DNA from 3 places in the Salinivibrio costicola subsp. alcaliphilus genome. Region 1 is predicted to be linked to each of the others. Evidence: predicted binding sites of a transcription regulator. Region 1 holds the regulator's gene; each other region holds the start of a gene.
What was found. The regulator CRP, encoded in region 1, controls carbon source genes, mostly activating them, when cyclic AMP is high. The targets are predictions, from matches to a motif close to TGTGANNNNNNTCACA.
Positions count from the first base shown of each region.

Region 2: a site for CRP is predicted at 2,265-2,280, ahead of gltB (glutamate synthase large subunit). Genes of this name have one in related genera too.
Region 3: a site for CRP is predicted at 1,747-1,762, ahead of BZJ21_RS07585 (glycogen/starch/alpha-glucan phosphorylase). Genes of this name have one in related genera too.

Region 1 is NZ_MUFR01000002.1:120,106-124,520, forward strand. Features, by position in the region: gene astD (succinylglutamate-semialdehyde dehydrogenase) at 1-626, shown strand, start outside; gene BZJ21_RS01255 (DUF1338 domain-containing protein) at 637-1,428, shown strand; gene crp (cAMP-activated global transcriptional regulator CRP) at 1,547-2,179, opposite strand; gene BZJ21_RS01265 (phosphoribulokinase) at 2,429-3,298, opposite strand; gene BZJ21_RS01270 (YheU family protein) at 3,355-3,573, opposite strand; gene BZJ21_RS01275 (hydrolase) at 3,721-4,415, opposite strand, start outside.
Region 2 is NZ_MUFR01000012.1:64,394-68,808, reverse strand. Features, by position in the region: gene gltB (glutamate synthase large subunit) at 1-2,179, opposite strand, end outside; gene BZJ21_RS05920 (diguanylate cyclase domain-containing protein) at 2,787-4,415, shown strand, end outside.
Region 3 is NZ_MUFR01000017.1:38,262-42,676, reverse strand. Features, by position in the region: gene malT (HTH-type transcriptional regulator MalT) at 1-1,367, opposite strand, end outside; gene BZJ21_RS07585 (glycogen/starch/alpha-glucan phosphorylase) at 1,876-4,326, shown strand.

The sequences.
Region 1 (4,415 bases):
CACGCCGCCTACTGCTGCCTGAGGGAGAAGTGGGTGACAAGATCTTGACTCGCCTAGCACAATGGACCAAAACCGTGCGAGTGGGCGGCCAGTTTGATGATCCCGCGCCTTTCATGGGCGCCCAAATTTCAATGGCTGCCGCCGAGGGGATTTTGGCCACACAGCAGAAATTGATCGATCTGGGAGCTACCCCCGTCATAGAGTGCGAGCATTTACACGATGCGGTGATTTCTCCAGGGATTTTAGATGTGAGTGGCATTCAAGCGTTACCCGACGAAGAGTATTTCGGTCCGCTACTACAAGTGCAGCGCTATCAGGATATGGCTGATGCGATCACGAAGGCGAATGATACCCGCTATGGTTTGTCGGCAGGCCTTATCAGTGAAGACGAGGGCGAATGGCAATACTTCCTCGATCATATTCGCGCAGGGATTGTGAATCGTAATCGTCAGTTGACAGGGGCAAGCGGTGATGCGCCATTTGGCGGGCCAGGTGCGTCGGGTAATTTACGTCCAAGCGCCTACTATGCCGCCGATTATTGCGCTTATCCCATGGCATCAATGGAAGGGGATCAGGTGGTACTGCCTGAGACGTTCGCCCCCGGTATTCCGACTCAACAAGATTAAGGAGACCAACATGGACAGTGGCCAAGCGTTATTCGATAAATTATGGCAAGACTATATTAACCGTCTTTGCCCATCGGCACATCAGGTACATGCCTTGCTCGAAGAAGGGCAGCCTTTAATCAATGATCATATTGCCTTGCGGACATTTGGTTTGCCCAAGGTTGGGCTTGAGGTCTTGGCGCGCCCCTTCCTGGCGCTAGGCTATCAGCAAAAAGGGGACTATACCTTTGAAGCGAAAAAGCTCAATGCCTGCCATTTCGAGCACCCCGATCCTTTGATGCCGAAAGTGTTTATCAGTGAATTGATGGTCGAGCAATGCTCGCCTGCGCTGCAAGCCATTGTTCATAAGCTGGTGACACAAGTCGATGCGTCGTCACTAACAGGGAGCGATTTTCTTCATCAGGGGCGGCTTTGGGACATCGATAGCGCCACCTATCAAGCGCTTGCTGAGGAGAGTGAATACGCGTCCTGGGTAGCCGCGCACGGTTATGGCGCGAATCATTTCACAGTGAGTGTCAATCAGTTAAAGGCGCATGATCATTGCCAATCGGTTAATCAAAAGCTGCGAGACAATGGCTTTGCAATTAACGAAGCGGGTGGGGAAGTAAAAGGGGACGCATCCGTTTATCTGGAGCAATCCTCCACCATGGCTGACCGTGTCCCTGTTGTTTTCCCTGATGGCACGCAAACCATTCCAGGTGGGTTTTATGAGTTTGCTAAGCGTTATGTGTTGCCCAACGGTGAGTTGTACCAGGGGTTTGTTGCCGCTTCAGCGGATAAAATTTTTGAGAGCACGCACTAACAAATAGTGGATATAACGAGGCCTAAACGGTTAAGGAAGAGTTCGCTCTTCCTTTTTTTTGTTTTAAAAAGAAAAACCGACGCCAGGGCGTCGGTTGGTGATACAGAGAGCGGCGCGATTAGCGTGTGCCGTATACCACGATGGTTTTACCATGGGCTGAAATAAGATTTTGCTCTTCCAGCATTTTAAGAATACGCCCCACGGTTTCACGTGAACAACCAACGATTTGGCCAATTTCTTGACGTGTGATCTTAATTTGCATGCCATCAGGGTGCGTCATGGCATCGGGTTGCTTCGCTAAATTCAACAAGGTTTGCGCAATACGGCCCGTGACGTCCAGGAAGGCAAGATCCCCCACTTTTTGGCTGGTCACTTGCAAACGGCGCGCCATTTGTGAGGACAAACGCATTAATATATCAGGGTTAACCTGGATCAGTTGGCGGAACTTTTTGAATGAGATTTCTGCCACTTCACAAGGAGACTTAGCCCGAACCCAAGCGGTACGCTCCTGATCATCTTCGAAAAGGCCTAGCTCACCGATAAAATCACCTTGGTTAAGATAAGACAGGATCATTTCCTTGCCTTCTTCATCTTTGATTAGAACGGCGACAGACCCTTTCACGATGTAATACAAGGTCTCCGCTTTTTCGCCTGCATGAATCAGCGTGCTTTTAGACGGATACTTGTGGATGTGACAATGTGAAAGGAACCACTCGAGTGTAGGGTCTGTTTGAGGTTTTCCTGGAACCATATAACTTATTTCCTCTGCATGTGTTGCCCGGCAACAACGTCCTATCTTTGTCTGAGGGGTAACCCACCAGATCTATGCACAGAATACGAAGTCTGGGCGCGGGCTACAAGCTCACTGTATGTTAACAAGAGTGTATCTTTTTTTGTTAGCAATTTCTTGATTTTGATCTAGGCCAACCGCCTAAAAACCTGGCAAAAACGTGGCTAAGATCACGGCTTGAGAAGTAATACACGATAGATGCGCTACGCCCTAGCCAATCTTGCCTTTTTCGATTAGCTGCTGAATCAATGGACGGATGATAAGTTCCATCGCAAAGCCCATCTTACCGCCTGGCACGACGAGTGTATTATGCCGTGACATAAAAGACCCCGTGATCATTTGCAGCAGATAAGGAAAGTCGACGTTTTTCATCCCTCGAAAGCGGATCACCACAAAGCTCTCATCCAACGAAGGAATGCCTTTGGCGTTCAGTGGGTTGGAGGTATCGACCGTCGGCACCCGTTGAAAGTTAATGTGAGTGCGTGAGAATTGCGGCGTAATATAATGCAAATAATCGTCCATCGACCGCACAATTGAGTCGGTGACCGCTTCGCGTGAGTGGCCCCTATCGCGGGTATCGCGGACAAATTTCTGAATCCACTCAAGGTTGACGATCGGGACCATACCAATCAATAGGTCGACATGTTGGGAGACATTGACCTCACCATCAACCACACCGCCGTGCAAGCCTTCGTAAAATAGTACGTTGGTATTGTCGGGTAAATCCTGCCATGGTGTGAAGGTCCCTGGCATTTGATTGTAGGGCACCGCTTCATCAAAGGTATGCAAGTAGCGGCGATATTTGCCTGTGCCGAGTTCACCGTACTCACGGAAAAACTGCTCTAATCGCGGAAAATCATTGGCGGTGGGGCCAAAGTAACTAATGTGCCGTCCTTGCTCACGTGCTTTACGGATCTCGACGTCCATTTCCGGTCGCGTAAAGCGATGGAAACTGTCCCCTTCTAGCCACGCCGCTTTGATGTTCATCATCTGGAACATCTTACGGAATGCTTCGGACGTGGTGGTGGTCCCTGCTCCTGAAGAGCCGGTGACCGCGATGATTGGATGTTTAGCCGACATGACGCGCCCTGTCATTCAGTCTGAATGTGTATCGCTGTTTATTGCGTACAGCGATGCTAAGATCTGAGTGCTTCCTTACGACGAATATCCACTGTCTCGTGCAACTCAGAATACACAATCACGGCGTCGCCGGATTGCAGTTGTTGGCGAACATCCGCCACTTTTTGTGCAAAGCTGACTTCCTGCTCACCATAATCGGTTCCTTCCCGTAACACAAAGTGCTCGATTAAACGAGTCAGTGTTTCCTCAGGGACCGATTGCCAAGGAACCATCATACTACATCACCTTTTGTTGATTTATGGCTGAGACGTTAGGGTGCTTGATGCTGATATTGTGAATCAGCTCGCATTTTACCCAATCATTCAACACAATGCAGTCGATCAATGTGCGTCGGTCTTTTTTGCTTTGCGTGGCGTCCCTTTTTAACGGGACGAGCAAAGGCGTGAGGCTAACCAGTGAGGCACCGACTGCTCCAGCCAGAACTGTGGCTGGCGCCAACTGCCGGTAACAAAACCAACATGCCCACCATGCTCGCTCAGTTGATAGTCAATATTCGCGGGCAGAGGCGAGGTTGGGATCACTGCGTCGGTCATAAAGGGATCGTCTTTCGCATGGATAATCGCAAGTGGGACCGTAATAGCGTCAAGGACAGATAAACCACTACAGCTTTGATAGTAGTGTTGAGCATCGTCAAAGCCATGCAGCGGTGCGGTGACCGTTTGATCAAACTCGAACAGAGTTTTAATCTTTGGCCGCTCCCCAGCATGCCACCGACCCACTTTTTGGTGTCGGGTAAGTTTTTCCGATAAGGTTTGTCGCATCGACCGTAGCAAATACGCTTGATAAACACGGGAAAACCCTTGTTGAATACGGGTCGAGCACGCCGCTAAATCGAGCGGGGGAGAAATGGCACAACCACAACTGACAATCGGATCATGCTGATAGTCGGCCAGGTAGCGCACCAACATGTTTCCTCCCAAAGAGACTCCCACAGCGGCAATCTCATTGTTCGGGTAGGTCTGGCGTAAATAGGTCAAAAATGCTCGAGCGTCCTCCGTTTCGCCGGAATGATAAGTCCGCGGCGCGCGATTAAGACGGCCACTGCAACCGCGAAAAT
Region 2 (4,415 bases), on a different contig from region 1:
AAGACGCAATGGTCGAGATCCCCATTTTCGACATGATTTTGTAAAGGCCTTTATTGATGCCATTACGGAAGTTAACCATGACGTCACGATAAGGTTGGTTGACCGCACCAATATCGACCAAATTAGCCAAAGTTTCGTAGGCTAAATAGGGATAAACCGCGGTGGCGCCAAAACCGAGTAACACCGCAAACTGATGGGCATCACGAGCGCTACCGGTTTCGATGATGATGTTGGCATCACAGCGCAGGTTCTTGCTGACCAAACGTTTTTGCACTGCACCGACGGCCATGGCGGCTGGGATTGGGAGCGTGTCTTTATGAATACTGCGATCGGACAGCACGACCAAGACGGTGCCATCGCGGACACAGCGCTCAGCTTGATCACAAAGGTCAAGGATCGCTTGGTGAAGATCTTTCTCGTTCGGGTTGTAGTTAATATCGAGAACCGTATTGCGGTAATAGGTGTCGTCCAGCTCGAGTAACTGGATCAGATCTGAAAACAGCAGTACGGGCGATTTAAAGGCAACCCGTTCGGCATGGCCATCGGTCTCGCAAAAGACGTTCATCTCGCGACCGATACAGGTCGCCAATGACATCACGTGATTTTCCCGTAACGGATCGATAGGTGGATTGGTGACCTGAGCAAATTTTTGCCGGAAATAGTCACTGACACAGCGCGGACGCGAAGAAAGCACCGCCATTGGTGTGTCATCGCCCATAGAGCCGGTCGCTTCTTGGCCGATATCACCCAAGACCTTGACTACCTGGTCAATCTCTTCGTTCGACATGCCAAACAGCTTTTGATACGTCTTGAGCTGACCATCTTGCAGGTTGCGGCTGCCTTCACTGGTTTGTGGGTCCAGATCTTCAAAAGGCGTCAGGCGACGGACGTGTTGATCGAGCCATTCGCGATAGGGGTGGCGGCTTTTGAGCTCATTATCGATTTCACCCGAGTGCCAAATTTTCCCTTCTCGTGTATCAATGACCAGCAACTCGCCTGGCCCGACACGCCCTTTTTCCTCAACTTCATCCGGTGCGTAATCCCAGATGCCGACTTCAGATGCCAAGGTAATAAATTTATCTTTGGTGATTACATAACGCGCTGGACGCAGACCGTTTCGGTCAAGATTACAGGCCGCGTAGCGACCGTCTGACATCACGATGCCGGCTGGGCCATCCCAAGGCTCCATATGCATCGAATTAAAATCATAGAATGCGCGGAGCTCATCATCCATATCTGGATGATTTTGCCAAGCAGGCGGCACAAGCAGGCGCATGGCTCGGAACAAGTCCATACCACCGGCAAGAAAGACTTCCATCATGTTATCGAGGCTGGATGAGTCTGAACCGGATTCATTCACAAATGGCGCCGCTTGGTATAAATCTGGCAATAATGGCGAGTTAAACTTATACGCACGGGTCCGAGCCCACTGGCGATTCCCTTCAATGGTGTTGATTTCACCATTGTGTGCGAGGTAGCGGAAAGGCTGGGCAAGCGGCCAGCGCGGCTGTGTATTGGTACTAAAACGCTGGTGGAACAAACAAATCGACGACTCAAGGCGAAGATCGGCCAAATCAGTGTAAAAGCGCGGCAGATCTGCCGGCATACACAGTCCTTTATAGACAATGGTTTGGGTCGACAAGCTGGTCACATAAAAATCTGCATCATCGGTGAGGGCCTTTTCGGCGCGACGACGTGCAATGTAAAGGCGACGTTCGAGATCGCGAGCTCGCCAGCCGGCTGGACCATTGATAAAGACTTGCTCAATCACCGGTTGAGACTGTTTGGCGATGTCTCCAAGTACGTCAGAATTGGTCGGTACCGTTCGCCATCCCACCACTGAAAGGGTTTCAGCGTTGATTTCTTGCTCGAAGCGTTGTTTGGCTTGTTGGGCTTTAGCTGGATCGGCGCTTAGAAAAATCATGCCGACCGCGTAAAGGCGGCTAAGCTTCCATTGATTTTGCTCAGCGATAAGGCGGAAAAAGCGGTCTGGCTTTTGCAGCAGCAATCCACAACCATCGCCTGTCTTACCGTCTGAGTTGATACCACCTCGGTGGGTCATGCGGTCAAGTGCAGCGATAGCGGTACGAACCAGTTTGTGGCTTGGCTCTCCCTCTTGGTGGGCAATAAGGCCAAAACCACAGTTATCTTTTTCCAGCATTGGGTTGTACAGCGACATTGCAATTCTCCCTTGCTACTGCGTGATGCGCAGTGATTGCATTTATTGTCGTGATCCTCCTGACCACTCTGAGCGGGCTTAGCCTTGTGACTATGCTCCCGTTATGTTGTGATTTTTTAACGAGATTTGTCGGTTATTGGTTATTTAACTAGCTGTTTTTAAAAACAATAACCGAATCAAATAAGGGGAAAACACGACTCAGCGACCTTCCAAATTAACGGGAAACCCCGCAAAGGTCAAATTTTTGTATGCAACCTTTATGCATATAAAAATGTAAAAAACGACGATTTAAGGTTATGATTTAGCGTGATTTTAATGCGGATAATCAGGGAATAATAGCTATTCGCAATTATGCTTTTTAGTTAAATAATTATTAAATAAAGGCATAATTTGAGTAGATATTCTAATTTTAACAACAAATAGAGAAGGGTGCGTTTTATGCGTCCACTTTCATAGCGAAAATCACTACAGATTGATGTAATAAAATAACAGATGATATTTATAAAGCTGTGAACAGGGTAATTACGCCCCCAATGTAATGTGTGGCAGAATACGATGCGAGTGAAAACTGGATAGAACACATTAGGGACAAGGGCACAGGAGCGGCATGGCGTTTTTTATTTTTTTGCTTGTTTTATTGGCCGGTGGCGTGCTGGGTTACGGATGGCGAGCGCGTCAAGAGACAGTGGCGCTATCTGACTGGCAGGTTTACATGGCCAGCTTGGAAACGCCGCATGCCATTGTGACTGCCGAACAGGGCGACATTTTATATGCCAATGCTGCATGCGTAGACACCTTTTCACTGGTCGATAGCCAACAGCAATTTAAAACCGCTACCCCGCGACAGCAGCAAGCCGTTCAGGCATTCATCCTAGCACAGCCCTGGCCGCAACCTTTTTCTCATGTTGATGCGAAAGTCCGAGCGCCGGGGGCGAATCGGGTGCGTGTCAACGTGCAGTTATCGGGGTTACCGATTCGTTGTCGAGGAAAGCGAGCATGGGTTGTCTCCTTATCATCGACGGATCAGCGCACCCATTGGCAGCTTCATGAGCAAGAGCAAGGCGTACTCTTGAGCGTGATTAACTCGCTGGAGGAGTTGGTGTGCTTTCAAGATGTGGAAGGGAATGTGGTCGGTACCAATGCGGCATTTGATCGTTTTTGGCAAGGCCGTGAGCAAGAGGCCATTGTTTGGCAAGCGGATCAGCCGCTGACGCAGCCTCAAACTGAACGGACATGGGCGACACAACACAATGATGAAAGCTGTTTATTAGAGACCAATATTACCGCACTTAAAAATGATAAACAGGCAATCATTGGTACCTTGTGTATCAGCCACGATGTGACCAACTGGCACCAGATGCAAGAGCGATTACAAAAAGAAGCGCAACAGCGCCAATCCGTTGAGCAGGTCTTAGAGCAACGCAGTCATTTACTCAGTGCGATTTTTAAGTCGAGTATCGATCCGATTGGGATCTATGACCAAGACTACTATCACTTGGCTTGCAACCAAGCTTATGCTGATGCATTAGGCACGACGATTGAGGCGTTGGAAAACGCCCCTGCGCAGAAAGTGGTTGATCCTGATATCTTCGAACAACACCGACAGCGTGATCAACAAGTATTGGATACGGGTGAAACCATGACTTATGAGGATGTCATTCTTGGTCAGTTAGGCGAGCAAACCTGGTATGAGGTGGCAAAATCACGCATTCAAGATCCGGTGACGGGCGATCCTGCCATTTTGCTGATGGCACGGGATATTACCGAAAGAAAAGACACGCAACAGCAGCTTGCCGACGCCATTATGGCTTTGCAAGCACTCAGTTTTGTCGACAGCCTCACCCAAGTGGCGAATCGACGTAGTTTAGATGAACAGCTGAGCAAACTGTGGCGTTCACAAGCGCGTGAAGGCACGCCACTTGCCTTTATCCTCTGTGATATCGATCATTTTAAACTGTACAATGATCACTATGGTCATCAACAAGGTGACTGGGCGTTACAAAAAGTGGCAAACGCGTTGACCTCAGCCGTTCACCGGCCGCTTGATGTGGTGGCGCGTTATGGCGGCGAAGAGTTTGCCATTGTATTGCCGCAAACCGAACTGAACGGCGCTATCCAGGTTGCCGAGACTGCACGCGAGCGGGTGCTATCGGCAGACATTGCCCATCATCAGGCAGTGATTACCGGTAAAATTACTATCAGCCTTGGCGTTGCTTGTGTGACACCCTCCGCGGAT
Region 3 (4,415 bases), on a different contig from region 1:
GCATTGGCATTGCCTTGATAATCAATGTCGAGCGGTATTTCGCGAGCTTGATAGGCTTTTTCTGCACTTGCTAATAGCTCACCCACTTCATGATAGCGATGCTGGCTTTGTGCAAGCCAAGCTCGAAGTAGGCTTAAACTCGGATACTGGTACAAGTACTCGTTATTTAGCTTGCTGATAGCCGCTTCGAGGGTCGATAGCTCCCCACGGTTAAACATCCGCCAACCATATTGATTCAGAATATCTGCCAACAGGGCATCATCCTCGCCATAACGTGCGTGGCGCAATGCTTGATGTGGCGATTCAAGCTTGAGCCAAGCTAAGGCCGCTTGCCGATGCAGTGTTTGTTGCTGCTGTGGGATCCGAGCCTGGCGCTCATGGGCAAGAAATTCAGCAAATAGATGGTGAAAACGGAACCAATTGTTGTCGCCTTCGAGTGGATAAATAAATAAACCGTAGCGGTTCAGAGACTCCAGCATCCCCAACGCGTCGCCGCGCTCCGTTAAGGCATAGACTAATTCATCGTTGAACATTTCTAATACCGACACTTTCATCAAAAACTGACGGGTTTCAGTATCAAGTAAATCAAACACTTCTTCCGCTAAATAGTCCCAAAGGTGGGCATGGTTAAAGCTGGCACACGAGGCCGCGCTTTGCATGAGCGTACGCTTTTGGTGCTGTGCTTGAATCGCAATCAGTTGCAATGCTGACGGCCAACCTTCAACGTAGGTACACAAGGCATTGGCGGTTGACTCATCGACCCCATCGGCCACGCGTTGATTAAAAAAGCGGGTGGTCTCTTCGTTATCAAAGGCGAGTAATTCGTTCCCGATTTCGATCATTAAGTCACGAACACGCAAGTTCGCGGTGCCCAATGGCGGGTTGGCTCGTGAAGTGACGACCAAAGTGAGGTTATCCGGCATGTGCTTGATGAAAAAACGCATGGCTTCATGGATTTCTTCGTTATCAATAAGCTGATAATCATCCAATACCAGATAGCTGGTGGCATGAAAATTCGCTAACTCGGCAAACACATCGGATAAAAGTGCACGAAGCGATGAGAATTGGCGCTTCTCAGCAAGCTTAATGGTGTTTGCGCAGCCTTCTTGCGTGTCTTGATGCAGGGCTTGTAACAAGTAGTTAATAAAGCGGAAGCTATCATTATCACTGTCATCAATACTAAACCAGCCAACATGGGACTGATCAGCCAGCCATTGTGCGGCCATGGTTGTTTTGCCATAGCCGGCGGGGGAGCGGAACATCACTAATTTATAGTGAGGCGCTTGTTGTAGCATATCGAGCACCCGAGGGCGCAATATGGCGTTATAAAGCCGACCTGGTCGAGTAAGTTTTGATGGGATCCACATAACACACTGTCCTTAACCTCAAATACGGTGCCGGCCCCTCAGCGCGACACTGCTTTATCCTCCTTGGAGTCTATGCGACTCCTAGATACCAAACTATGATCTCTCTCCACTCTTGTGTTGATTGCTCCAGAATGGTGCATCTACGCCCTATATTTGTGATTTATATCACAATAGTTTTTTGTTTTCGCTATCCTTTAAAATAGCTTTGTACATTTATGTGTCCTGGAAAATATAGAATTTGCGCTGGCGCACAAAAATAACAAAAGTGATTTCTTACTTTTCATGCTGCTTTTCGAATGCTTTTTGTCCCATAACGTGATGTTGATCACTGGCTTGTATGTGGATGCTAGGATTGATGAGAGGCGGCTCACTGTTGGTGTGTGACACAGCTCTCTACGCCCTGCCATCTCCTCCTTTCCGTCACTGTGAGTGGGAGGATGTTTGTTACTCTCGAGTTGGGCAGGATGAATAGCCATCAAGGTTTCATTCCATTATTGAGAGTTATGACATGACCCCAAAACAGCAACATGCCTTTGATAAAAGTGCGTTTAAAATCAGCATGGTCCAACACTTGACCCAGCTAGGTCACGCACCTGAAACCGCTCAACAACGCGATTGGTACCTTGCCTTAGGGCGTGCATTGGCTGAGCACACAACAGGCGACTTGGTGGCGACTGAAAACGATCAAGCGATCAAACAGGCAAAAAGCGTTAACTATTTATCTCTTGAATTTCTCATTGGCCGTTTGACGGGCAACAACCTGATTAGCATGGGTTTATACGATGTGATTGCTGAGGCCGTTGGTGAACTCGGTCTGGGTCTTACCGACTTATTAGAGCAAGAGCGTGACCCGTCACTCGGCAACGGTGGGCTTGGGCGTCTCGCCGCTTGCTTTATGGATTCACTTGCGGCACAGCAATATCCAGCTGTTGGCTATGGCTTACATTACGAGTATGGCCTTTTCCGCCAATCTTTCGACCAAGGGGCCCAGCAAGAAGCGCCTGATGCATGGCGTGAGCCAGAAGGCTACCCTTGGGAAGTCGTCCGTCCAGATTTGACTCAAACCATTGGTTTCTATGGCCATGTTGAGGTTGTTGAGGAAGCGGGGCATACCTATCGTCAATGGGTGCCAAGCTTGAAAATCCAGGCAATGCCTTGGGACTTACCCATTGTCGGTTACCAAAGTAACACCGTTTATCCATTGCGTTTGTGGGAAGGTCGAGCACTGACACCGTTCGCGCTTGATGCTTTTAATGCGGGCGAGTACACTCATGCGCAGCAAGCTGATATTGATGCGGGTAACCTGACTAAAGTCCTTTACCCCAACGATAATCATGATGCGGGCAAGACGCTGCGTTTAATGCAGCAGTACTTCCATAGCGCCGCCTCAGTGGGTGACATCCTTCGCCGTCACTTGGAAGCCGGACATGCGTTGGCGGCGTTGCCGGAGTATGAAACCATTCAGCTTAACGATACTCACCCAACGATCGCCATTCCTGAACTGATGCGTGTGTTGCTAGATGATTATCGCTTAGGTTGGGATGAAGCGTGGGCCATTGCTAGCCGTACCTTCGCTTACACGAACCACACGTTATTACCTGAAGCGCTTGAAACGTGGAGTGAATCGCTCATGGCAGAGCTTCTTCCTCGCCATATGGAGATCATTTTCGAGATCAATCATCGTTTCTTACAAGACGTGGAGCAAAAGTGGCCTGGTGATGTGCGCAAACAGCAAGTGTTATCCGTGATCGATGATCAAGGTGAGCGCATGGTGCGCATGGCGAATCTGTGTGTGATTGGCTCTTATGCTGTCAACGGTGTCGCGGCCTTGCACTCACAGTTGGTTAAACGTGATTTATTCCCTGAGTTTGATGCGCTTTATCCAGGTCGCATTCAAAATGTGACAAACGGCATTACACCGCGTCGTTGGTTGAAGTTCTGTAATCCTGATTTATCAAACTTGATCAGTGAAAAAATTGGCGAGCAGTGGCCAGCACAGCTTGAGCAACTCGAGCAGGTTGCACAATATGCTGACGACGCTGATTTTCAGAAAACCTTCATGGCGGTCAAGAAGCGCAATAAACAGCGCCTTGCTGACTGGGTAAAATCCAACCTCGATATCACGCTTAACACCGATGCGATTTTCGATGTTCAGATCAAGCGTCTACACGAATATAAGCGTCAGCACTTGAATCTATTGCATGTAATTTCGCTCTATCAGCGCTTGCTCAACGAGCCAAACTTTGACATGGCGCCACGAGTGGTCTTTTTTGCCGCTAAAGCAGCCCCAGGTTATGAACTGGCAAAATCGATCATTTTCGCTATCAACAAGGTGGCCGAAACGATCAATAACGATCCACGCGTTGGCGATAAGCTTAAAGTGGTGTTTATTCCAGACTACCGCGTAAGCATGGCAGAAATTATCATTCCAGCGGCCGATGTGTCAGAGCAAATCTCAATGGCCGGTAAAGAAGCGTCGGGCACGGGTAATATGAAAATGGCCCTTAACGGTGCCTTGACCATTGGTACCATGGATGGCGCTAACGTCGAGATCCGTGAAGAAGTGGGTGACGATAATATCTATATCTTTGGCTTAGATGTTGATGGTGTCACCGAATTACGCCAAAAAGGCTATCAACCCGAAACAGCGTACCAAAATCAACCGCTTCTAAAAGCCGCTTTAGATAGCCTATTGGATGAAACCTTCACGCCAGGGCAGCCTGGTTTGCTGCGTCCTGTCTTTGACAGCGTGATGACAAGTGGTGACCCGTACTTATGTTTGGCTGACTTTGCTGATTATGTCCGCGCACACAATGACATTGATCGTGATTATCGAGACATGTCGCAGTGGGCACGCAAAGCCATTCTTAACACCGCGCTGGTTGGTAAGTTTAGCTCTGACCGTTCCATCCGTGATTATGTTAATAATATTTGGCAGCTAAAAGCGATCAAACGCTAATTGCTAATTGCAATATAACGGGTTAACAACCTGATAGGTGGCAAGGGATTCGCCTTGCCACCTGATAATAATGACAACAATATTGCCCA